Mesorhizobium shangrilense: one gene and its partner. The protein of the gene in region 2 interacts with the protein of the main gene of each other region in a pairwise test. Links are inferred from orthologs where the notes say so. Each region holds a gene or a part of one and is shown on either strand. Other genes may lie near its edges.

What was found. The genes of interacting proteins can lie anywhere in the genome.
Region 1: the proteins of PD284_RS15840 (region 2) and mobA interact in binary tests that used the Escherichia coli proteins (3 or more experiments, as listed by UniProt). The link is inferred for Mesorhizobium shangrilense from one-to-one orthologs.

The regions. Positions count from the first base shown.
Region 1 is NZ_JAQGPN010000001.1:3,782,573-3,787,946, forward strand. The notes cover bases 1,507-4,348. They hold mobA (molybdenum cofactor guanylyltransferase MobA), read left to right. Parts: upstream 1,507-2,536; coding sequence 2,537-3,160; downstream 3,161-4,348. Other genes in these bases: PD284_RS18280 (DMT family transporter), read left to right, coding at 1,557-2,477; mobB (molybdopterin-guanine dinucleotide biosynthesis protein B), read left to right, coding at 3,157-3,669; PD284_RS18295 (ABC transporter substrate-binding protein), read left to right, coding at 3,869-4,348. Also shown: PD284_RS18275 (trypsin-like serine protease), read right to left, coding at 39-1,259; more of PD284_RS18295, read left to right, coding at 4,349-4,654; PD284_RS18300 (ABC transporter permease), read left to right, coding at 4,725-5,374. UniProt on the Escherichia coli protein: Transfers a GMP moiety from GTP to Mo-molybdopterin (Mo-MPT) cofactor (Moco or molybdenum cofactor) to form Mo-molybdopterin guanine dinucleotide (Mo-MGD) cofactor.
Region 2 is NZ_JAQGPN010000001.1:3,284,728-3,290,064, reverse strand. What follows is about bases 720-3,524. They hold PD284_RS15840 (molybdopterin molybdotransferase MoeA), read right to left. Parts: upstream 2,821-3,524; coding sequence 1,618-2,820; downstream 720-1,617. Other genes in these bases: trpC (indole-3-glycerol phosphate synthase TrpC), read right to left, coding at 3,315-3,524; moaC (cyclic pyranopterin monophosphate synthase MoaC), read right to left, coding at 2,825-3,310; PD284_RS15845 (amidohydrolase family protein), read left to right, coding at 720-1,525. Outside these bases: PD284_RS15850 (aspartate aminotransferase family protein), read left to right, coding at 1-526; more of PD284_RS15845, read left to right, coding at 638-719; more of trpC, read right to left, coding at 3,525-4,130; trpD (anthranilate phosphoribosyltransferase), read right to left, coding at 4,147-5,157; PD284_RS15820 (SurA N-terminal domain-containing protein), read right to left, coding at 5,164-5,337. UniProt on the Escherichia coli protein: Catalyzes the insertion of molybdate into adenylated molybdopterin with the concomitant release of AMP.

The DNA.
Region 1 (5,374 bases), 500 kb from region 2 along the record:
TGTCCGGCAACTCCGCGATTTCACCTCGAACACCGCCTTCAGGCAAAGAGACTTAGCCCGAAGAAGGCTTCCCCATCCGACATATAGTCGCTGACGAAATCGTTGACGGCCCCGGCATAGAGGCCGACGTCGGCCTTCATGGATTCGTGGAGCACCGAGCCGATCATGACGAGCTTGGTCGCCTCGGCGAGCGGGACGCCGGACGGCGTCACCCGCTCCAGCGCCACCGCCGTGTAGAAGCCAATGGAACCCTGGAAGAAGGCGAGTGCGGCGGCGACATCGATGCCGGCCCCCTCGGCCGCGGCGATGCCGACGATCGCGTCATAGGCCTTGGCCACCGCCTGGTTGAAGCTCAGCCCCCCATAGGCGGCGTCGAAGGCGTCCGCGCCGACCCCGAACGCGCCGAGATTGTTGGCGAAGTTGATGAAGCGGTTCTCCTGGTTGAAGACCGCATAGTAGGCGTCGTTGAGATCGCTGGCGTTCCCCGGCGAATCGATCAGGTAGAGGAAACCGGCCTCACCCGGCACCGCTCCGGTGAAGAACTGGTAGGTTGCGGCCACCAACTCCATGTCCCGCGCTCCAAAGAGCACCAGACCGTCGATATAGATGTCGTTCTCGATGATCGACGTGAACAGCCAAGCGTGCCCATCGACGGTCGCGGCGGCGCCTCCGGTCGACACGACGCCGACTACATAGGGTCCCGAACTGGTGTTCACCCAGACCGGGCCGCCTGAGTTGCCCGGATTGATGTCCATGGCGCTGATGTCGATGTAGTAGTCCGTCCGGTCGACCAAGGCGAAGCCCGTGTCCGCCACCATGTAGCCGTTGGCGTACCCTGGGAAGCCGGTCACATTGATGGAGCCCGACCAGAAGTTCGGGTCCATTCCCATCCAGCCCTGCGCGTTGCCGATCGGGGCCGAAAGGCTGATCAGCGCGATATCGAGTTCAGCGCCGCCCAGCGTCAGGGGGGAACCGTCGCCCGGGAAGAGAAAGCCGTCTCCGTCCGGATCGAAGTCCGTAAAATACTCGAGGTAGACGGCCGAATACGACGTATTGAATTGCGACGGATTGTACGACGCATATACGAGAACCTCGTCTGCCGCCCCATAGTTCGGGTCGTAGATCATGTGGGACGCTGTCAGCACGTCATTCGCGCCGACCAGAACTCCGGATCCGACGACCCAATTGCTGCCGAACCTGGCCTCTACGTAGACGACCGTCGTGTACGGATAGACATCCTCGTTGGGTAAGAAACTCACGAAACACCCGCCCTCACAACGAAAACATCATGAGTCTATTTGCTCATACTGTGTGTGTAGATCGCTGAATATCGATCAGTTGCGAGACAGAAGTCAACTCTAAGTGGCAGGTCCGCGATTGATCCAGACACAGGCCCCGGCAGCGCACATAGGCCCCAAGCGCGGGCGACGGTCCCCAAACCTATTTGAGGCTCTCGGCGCGCCGCTACCGACCGACGCCCCTGGACCAGCCATTTGTTATTGCCACCATTGGCTTGGCTGATACACGCAAAATGAACCTGTCTCCGAGCGAATTCCTTGGCATCTTCTCCCAATTTTCGCGGCGCGCTGTTCATGGTCGTCGCCATGGCCGGTTTCACGCTCAACGACACCCTGGTCAAGGCGGCCTCCGCCGGCATGAACATGGGCCAGGTGATGCTCGTCCGCGGCCTGTTCGCCACTGCGTTGATCGGGCTCCTCGCCTGGCATCGAGGGGCGCTGGCCAAGCCTTGGATCGGGCTGCATCCACTGATCGGCGTGCGCGCGGTTGGCGAACTCGGGGGGACCGTATTCTACCTGATCGCCCTCGCCCATCTGCCGATCGGCAACGTCTCGGCCGTATTCCAGGCGCTGCCGCTCGCAGTCACCATGGGCGCAGCGCTGTTTTTCGGAGAGCGCGTCGGCTGGCGGCGCTGGCTTGCGATCAGCGTCGGCTTCGTCGGCATCCTCATCATCGTGCGCCCCGGCATGGAAGGCTTCACCATCTATTCGGTGTACACGCTGATCTGCGTCGCCTTCTGCATGCTCAGGGATCTGGCGACCCGTCGCCTTCCGGACGATATTCCAACGCTCTACGTATCGACGTTCACGGCGGGCATCGTCACGATCTCCGGCGGACTGCTGGTCCAGCCGATGGGAGGGTGGTCGCCCCTGTCATTCGAACTTCTCATCTACCTGCTGGGCGCCAGCATCTTGCTGCTCATAGGCTATCAGTTCATCATTCAGGCCATGCGGACGGGCGAGGTTTCGTTCATCGCACCATTTCGCTACACATCGCTGCTCTGGGCCTTGCTGATGGGCTACCTGGTTTTCGCAGACGTTCCGGATATGGCCGTGCTCGTCGGATCAGCGCTTGTAATCGGATCCGGCCTCTACATGCTCTACCGGGAGCGCGTTGTCGGCCGCACGAAAGTCGTCGCCGAAAGCACCCGGCCCGACATGGCGCCTGATGGTGTATGAGCAATGAACGAGTCGCGTCCTCGCCTTCACCTCTTTTCTGTCTCTGCGAGCGACAGCAGATGACGGACAGCATCGCGGGGATCATCCTGGCAGGCGGCCGCTCACGGCGCATGGGCGAGGACAAGAGCCTGATGAGGCTGGCGGGATCGCCGCTGGTGGCGCGCGTCACGGCTCGGCTTGCGGCCCAGTCGGGACGGCTCGCGCTCAATGCGAACGGCGACCCGCAGCGCTACGAATTCCTCGGCCTGCCGATCGTCGCCGATACGACCGGCGATTTCGCGGGACCGCTGGCGGGAATCCTGGCCGGCCTGCGATGGGCCGGTGGAGCTGGGTTCCGGCGAGCGGCGACGGTTGCGACCGACACGCCGTTTTTCCCGATCGACCTGGTGGAGCAGCTCGAGCGCGCGACGCAGGATGAAGATATGATCGCCGTGGCGCGCTGCGGCGGCCGAGCCCATCCGGTATTTGCGCTGTGGCCGACGGACTGCGCGCCTGCAGTCGACGCGTTCCTGCAGTCCGGGCAAAAGGCGAGCGTCCTCGGCTTCATCGAGCGCCAGAGACATGTCTTCGTCGATTTCGAGCTCATCATCACCTCGCGCGGCCCGCTCGACCCGTTCTTCAACATCAACACGCCGGCCGAACTCGCCGAAGCGGAACAGATAGCAGCGGAGCTGGACCAATGACGCAGCGCGTGTTCGGGATCACCGGCTGGAAGAACTCCGGCAAGACCACGCTGACCGAGCGCCTGGTGGCCGAACTGTCGGCGCGCGGCTGGACGGTCTCGACGGTCAAGCACGCGCATCACGAGTTCGACATCGACAAGGAAGGCACCGACAGCCACCGCCACAGGTTGGCCGGCGCTCGCGAGGTGGCGATCGTGTCGGGTCGCCGCTGGGCGTTGATGCACGAACTGCGCGACGAGCAGGAGCCGTCTCTCGGCGAGATCCTTGGCCGCCTGGCCCCGTGCGACATCGTCCTCGTCGAGGGCTACAAGCGCGAGGCGCACAAGAAGATCGAGACGCGGCGCCGCGATACCAGCGACAGGTCACCGCTGTCCGCCAATGACCCGAACATCGTCGCTGTCGCCGCCGACACCCCCCTGCCTGGCGAGCCGCTGCCGGTCTACGCGCTCGATGACGTCCGGGCGATCGCGGACTTCATCGAGAGCGCAACTGGCCTGAAGCGGACCTAGCTGAAGCTTCCCCAGCGTCATAACTGCAAACTGGTCGACGCCACAGCCGTTTCGCGCGCCATCCCCGATTGTCCAGCGCTATCAGGTGGATTGAGATTGCTTTTTGCGAAAAAAGAGTGGGAATATCCGCGCCAGCGGCGGCGGAAAGCCGCCCGGGCGGCGCGACAGCGCTGCCGTGGATAACCCAGAGAGGAACATCATGCGAATTACCAAGCGTATCACTTTGGCGGCGTCTGCCGCCGCGCTCGCCTTGTCGCTGGGCGCTGCGCAGGCACAGGAGACGTTGAAGATCGGCACCGAAGGCGCCTACCCTCCCTTCAACAACCTCACGGCCGACGGCAAGCTCGAAGGCTTCGACATCGATATCGCCAATGCGCTCTGCGAAGAGATGAAGGTAAAGTGCGAGTTCGTGACGCAGGATTGGGACGGCATCATCCCGGCGCTGCAGGCCGGCAAGTTCGACGCCATCATCGCGTCCATGTCGATCACCGAGGAGCGCAAGCAGAAGGTCGACTTCACCAACAAGTACTACAACACCCCGCCGGCGATCGTCGCCCCCAAGGATACCGACATCAAGGGCGTCACCAAGGAGGATCTGGCAGGCAAGACCATCGGCGTCGCGACCTCGACCACGCACTTCAACTATTCGGAAAAGACCTACACCGACAGCGAGATCAAGGGCTATCCGTCGAGCCAGGAGTTCCTGCTCGACCTCGCCAACGGTCGCCTTGACGCGGTTAACGACGATATCAGCGTGCTCGAGGGCTGGCTGGCCACGCCGGACGGAGCCTGCTGCAAGCTGGTCGGCGCTATCACGCCGGTTCCGGAGATCCATGGCCCGGGCGCCGGCATCGCGGTTCGCAAGGGCGAGACGGCGCTGGCCGAGAAGTTCAATGCCGCAATCGACGCCATCCGCGCGAGCGGCAAGTACAAGGAAATCAACGACAAGTACTTCAAGTACGACGTGTACGGCGGCGAATCCTGAGACATGTCGGCAAGGCGGCGCGCAAGCGCCGCCTTGCTGGCCAGAATGATCACGGGAGTACACTGACCATATGCCGAGTGTCTGGACTCTGCTGAGCTGGGGGTCCGAAGGCTGGCTGGACGATATTGCACACGGCGTGTTCATCACCGTTGCGCTCGCCGCCGCGACCCTGCCGTTGGGCCTCCTGGTCGGCTTTTTCATCGCACTTGCCAAGCAGTCGAACGAGGCTTCGCTGAGGCTGGCGGGCAACGTCTACACGACGATTTTCCGCGGGCTGCCGGAACTGCTGACCCTGTTCCTCGTCTATTACGGCGTGCAGATCGGCCTTCAGAACGCCGCCCGTCTTATCCGGCCGGACGCGACGATCGAGGTCAACAGCTTCGTCTCCGGCATGGTGGCCCTCGGCGTCGTCTTCTCCTCCTATGCCAGCGAGGTGTTCCTGTCGGCGTTCCGGGCGATCCCCCGCGGCCAATATGAAGGCGGCTATTCCATCGGCTTGAGCAAGGGCCAGACGATGCGCCTCGTCGTCATGCCGCAGCTCATCCGGATCGCGTTGCCGGGGCTTTCCAACCTCTGGCTGATCCTGCTCAAGGACACCGCCCTGGTTTCGGCCATCGGGCTCTCGGACATCCTGCGGCAAGCCGGCGTCGCGGCTCGCGTGACCCGCGAAGCCTTCCTCTTCTTCGGTGTCGCGTGCCTGATCTATCTGGTGCTGGCCAT
Region 2 (5,337 bases):
CGACCTTTGCACCTTCGGCAAGGCCGTGGCCAACGGCTATCCGATGGGCGTCATCGGCGGCAAGCGCGACATCATGAGCCTGTGCAGCCACCCATCAGCCGCCAAGCGCGTGGTCGTGGCCGGCACCTACAACGGGCATCCGGTAAATGTCGCTGCCGCCAAGGCCTGTCTCACGCGTCTCAAGACGCGGGAGAGTGAAGTCTATGGCGAACTGGAGCGCCTCGGCGCCCGCCTAGAGAAGGGTCTGAACGAGGTGTTCGCGGCGCGGAACTACCCCACCACGATCGTCAGGCAGGGTTCTGCGTTCGCCGTCTATTTCATGGACCATGCTCCGGTCAGCTGGCGCGACGTGGTTCTCAACCACGACATGGATCGCGACATCGCCTACCGCAGGGCGCTGATCGAGGAAGGGATCTTCCAGTTCCCCGTCGTGACCAAGCAGGGCAGCATCTCGTTGGCCCACACTGACGCCGACATCGACCGCACCATCGAGATGACCGAAAAGGTTGTCAGCACGCTCAACTGATGGATCGGTAAGAAAAGCGCCCAGGCGCAATGCCTCGGATGCAGCGGGTGACGGTCCGGAACGCGCTGCATCCTTCAGGCACTCGGATATTTGCAGGGAGCGGTTTCGCGCATGATCATCGACGTCCATACGCACACGCCACAGTTCCGCAACGCGGTGCCCGAAGACCGCAGGCGCATCAATACGACCTGGCGGCCCGATGCGGCCAGGCCGTCCAACTATTCATGGGCTGAGTATCGCGAGGCCCAGTCCACGGTGGACAAGTCGATCGTCTTCGGCATCGCCTGGGAACCAGGCGAGCGCGTCGGGGGCAGCAACGGCCCCAAGGACGAGGGCGATGTGGCCGACCGAGTCAATGATGGCACGGCGGCGTTCGTCCACGCCTATCCGGACGAACTGATAGGTTTCATGGCGGTCCACCCCTACGACCTCCAGCTCATGGACGAGATGGAGCGCAGCCGCGTCGACCTTGGCCTGAAGGGCGTCAAGCTGGGGGCCAACTACCAGAGCTACGATCCGCTCGACCGGCGCGCGCTGGCCGTCTACCAGTACGCCGAGCGCCACGGATTGCCGATCCTCTTTCACACCGGCACCTCTGCAGTGAAGACCGCGCCGATCCCTGCAGCGCACCCGCTGATCGTGGACGAGATCGCGATGCGCTATCCCGAACTCCGGATCATCATGGCCCATATGGGGCACCCGTGGACGGTCGACACGGTCGTGGTCGTGCGCAAGCACGCCAATGTCTACACCGACATTTCAGGCCTGTTCTACAGGCCCTACACCTCCTACGAGGCGCTGATAAAGGCCACGGAGTGGAACGTCCTGGACAAGATCCTGTTCGGTTCGGATTTTCCCATCGCCACGCCCGCCGAGACCATGGCCGGGCTTCGGGGGGTGAACGACATCCTCGAAGGCACCAGGATGCCCCGTGTGCCGCAGGACAAGATCGAAGAGATCATTCACCGCGACAGCCTTGCCCTGCTTGGCCTCGACTGAACGGCTGTCGGAGACACAAGCACGCTTTCGGATACCCGCCGGCCCGACCCCATTGAGCCGGCGTCAGCCGTCAAAGGCGTACAGCGGACTGTTCAGCGAAAGCGGATCAGCCGGCACATCGCCCCAGCGGGCGCGGCTGGCGCATGGGGTTCGCGTACGATCAGCGCGTTGGCGGTCGCCATCGTTCGCAGCATGGACGAATCCTGGACAGGGAAGGGTGCTGCGCTCAGGCCGCGAGGCGTCTCACTGACGACCGCGCGGATATAGTCCTGTCGGTGGTCATTTGCGGACATCGGCGTTTCGAGTTCGCCCTCAAGCAGCCTCGCAGACCGCGCGGCGCCGGAAAGGCTTGCCAGCAGCGGTTTTAGGAACACCAGCGAGCAGACAAGGCTGGCTACCGGATTGCCGGGGAGGCCGATGCAGCGGGTGGCGCCGAGCCGGCCGAACATCAGCGGTTTCCCCGGGCGCATGGCGATCTTCCAGAAATCGAGCGTCATGCCTTCGCCCGTCAGCGCCTCATGAACGAGGTCGTGATCGCCGACGGAGGCCCCTCCGAGCGTGACGATCACGTCCGCCTTCGCCGCGAGCGCGCGACGGACCAGCGCGGAGACAGCCGTCACATCGTCCGGCGCGATGCCGAGATCCAGCACGTCAGCGCCGGCCTGCTCCGCGATCGCGGCCACACCGTAACCGTTCGAGGCGATGATCTGCCCTGGCCCGGGATCGCTGCCCGGCGGCAGAAGCTCGTCGCCCGTGGCGATGATGGCGACAAGCGGCCGTCCAACGACCTCGAGCGTGGCGTTGTTGCCCGCGGCGGCCAGCGACAGCGCTGCCGGGTCGATGAGGCGGCCCTTCTCGAGAAGAATATCGCCTTCCGCGAAATCGAGACCGCGGGCGCGGATGTTCCGGCCTTTCAGGGTGGCTTCAACGATCTCGACCGCGCCCGGGACAGCCCTGGTGTTCTCCTGGATCACCACGGTGTCCGCGCCCTCGGGCACCGGAGCGCCGGTGAAGATGCGCACGGCCTGCCCGGCGCCGATCTTGCCTTGAAAGGGTCTGCCGGCTGGCGCCTGGCCGATGACCTTGAGCTTCGCGGGAAGGGTGGCGGTGTCGCTCCAGCGGACAGCGTAGCCGTCCATGGCCGACGCGTCGAACGGCGGCTGCGTACGGCGCGCCTTCACGTCGGCGGCGAGAACGCGCCCGGCGGCCCGGTTCAGGGCCACCGTTTCTGCGGGTCTCGGTTTGGCGCCGTCGAGCAGGCGGGTGAGGGCGTCTTCGACGGGCAGGAGCGACATTGCTTCAATCTGCCTGGAAATCGCCGGACTTGCCGCCGGTTTTCCGCAGGAGCCGGATGTCCGAAATGACCATGCCGCGGTCGACCGCCTTGGCCATGTCGTAGATCGTCAGGCAGGCGATCGAGGCGGCGGTCAGCGCCTCCATCTCAACGCCCGTCTTGCCGGTGACCCGGGCGAGGGCGGTCACGCGCAGGCCCGGCAGATTGGAATCCGGCTCTATGTCGACGGTGACCTTGGTGAGGAGGAGAGGATGGCACAGCGGGACGAGTTCGTGCGTGCGCTTGGCGGCCATGATGCCGGCAATGCGCGCGGCGCCGAGCACGTCGCCCTTCTTGGCGTCGCCGGCGAGGATCATCTCGAGCGTCTCGCGCTTCATCGATACCGCGCCCTCCGCGATCGCCGTGCGTTCGGTTTCGGCCTTCGCGCCCACGTCGACCATGTGCGCCTCGCCCGAGGCGGTGAGATGGGTGAGTTTCGGTCCGGCCGTCATGGCTTCAGCCCGCGGTCGCGCCGGCGGGCGCGCCTCCGAGCAGCAGGCGCGTCGCCGCCGTGACGTCCTGCTGTCGCATGAGGCTCTCGCCGACCAGGAACGTCGTAATGCCGGAGCGCGCCAGTCGCGCGCAGTCCTCGTGGGTGAAGATGCCGCTTTCGCCGACCAGCAGGCGATCGTCCGGGATCATGCCAGCCAGCCGCTCCGAGGTCGTCAGGCTGACCTCGAAGGTCCGCAAATTGCGGTTGTTGATGCCGATGAGGCGCGACGACAGCTTGAGCGCGCGCTCGGTCTCGGCCTCGTCATGCACCTCGATCAGGGCGTCCATGCCAAGTTCGAAGGCGGTGCTCTCCAATTCGCGCGCCATGCCGTCATCGACGCTGGCCATGATGATCAGGATGGCGTCCGCGCCCCAGGCGCGCGCCTCGTACACCTGGTAAGGCTCGAACATGAAGTCCTTGCGCAGTGCAGGCAGACGCGTTGCCGCCCGCGCGGCGGTCAAAAACTCCGGTGCGCCCTGGAAGGATGGCGCATCGGTGAGCACGGACAGGCAGGCTGCGCCGCCGGCCTCGTAAGCCTGCGCCAGCGAGGGTGGATCGAAATCCGGCCGGATCAGGCCCTTCGACGGACTCGCTTTCTTGATCTCGGCGATAAGCCCAAACGACTGCGCCGCACGCCGCGCTTCGAGGGCGCGCAGAAAGCCTCGCGGAGCGTCCTGGTCGGCGATGCGCGCCTTGAGTTCGGCGATTGGTTCGCGCGACTTTGCAGCTTCGATCTCGTCGCGCTTGTAGGATTCGATGCGTTTGAGAATATCGGCCATCGTCACGCCTGCCGGTTCAAGCGTTTGATACGCGCTTGAGGGTTTCGAGAACGCCGACAGCGCGGCCACTGTCTATGGATGCTGCAGCCTGCTCAATACCGCTTTGGAGTGTTTCGGCCTTGGTGGCGACGACCAGCGCTGCTCCTGCATTCATCAGGACGGTGTCGCGGTATGCCCCCTGCTGGCCGGTGAGGACCGCATGCAGGGCCTGCGCGTTGAAGGCGGCGTCGCCACCACGCAATGCCTCGCGGGCATGGCGCTTCAGGCCAAGGTCCTCTGGCTTCAGCACGAGAGTTTCAATGCCGCCGTTGGCGAGCCGTGACACCTGGGTCTCGCCTGTCGCCGTGATCTCGTCGAAGCCGTCGCCATGGACCACCCAGGCCGTCTCCGCGCCGAGGTTGCGAAGCGTCTCGGCAACCGGCCCCACCCACTCAGGTGCGAAGACGCCGACCAGCTGCCGGCTGACACCGGCCGGGTTGGAGAGCGGCCCGAGCAGGTTGAAGATGGTGCGCGTCCCCAGTTCGGCCCGCACCGGACCAACGTGCTTCATGGCGGGGTGATGCGCCGGCGCGAACATGAAGCCGATGCCGGCCTCGTTGACGCAACGGCTGATCATCTCCGGCCCAAGGTCGAGCCTGACGCCAAGCGACGTCAGCACATCCGCGGATCCGGTTGAGGAGGAGAGGGCGCGATTGCCGTGCTTGGCGACTGGGACGCCGCAGCCGGCCACCACGAATGCCGACGCCGTAGAGATGTTGACGCTGTGCGAATTGTCTCCGCCGGTTCCGACGATGTCGATGGCGTCGGCGGGCGCCTCGACGCGCAGCATCTTGTCACGCATGGTCGCCACAGCGCCCGCGATCTCGTCGACGGACTCGCCGCGCACCCGCAGCGCCATCAGGAAGCCGCCGACCTGTCCCGGGGTGGCGTCGCCCGACATGATGATGTCGAAGGCGTCCCTGGCTTCCTCGAAGGTCAGCGACTGGGCGCCGGCTGCCTTTGCTATGTATGGCTTGAGCGCGCTCATTTGGGTTCAGAAGCTCAGTGCGCGCTGGATAGCGCCCTGGTCGACCTCGACGTCGTATTCGGCCTGGAGCCGTGCCACCAGCTGGTCGAGCAGATCATCGGCCAGCCCCTGCGAAAGCGAGGTACGGGTCTGCTCGGGCAGGGTGCTGGCATCGGCGCCGGCAGGCTCGAACACCTCGGA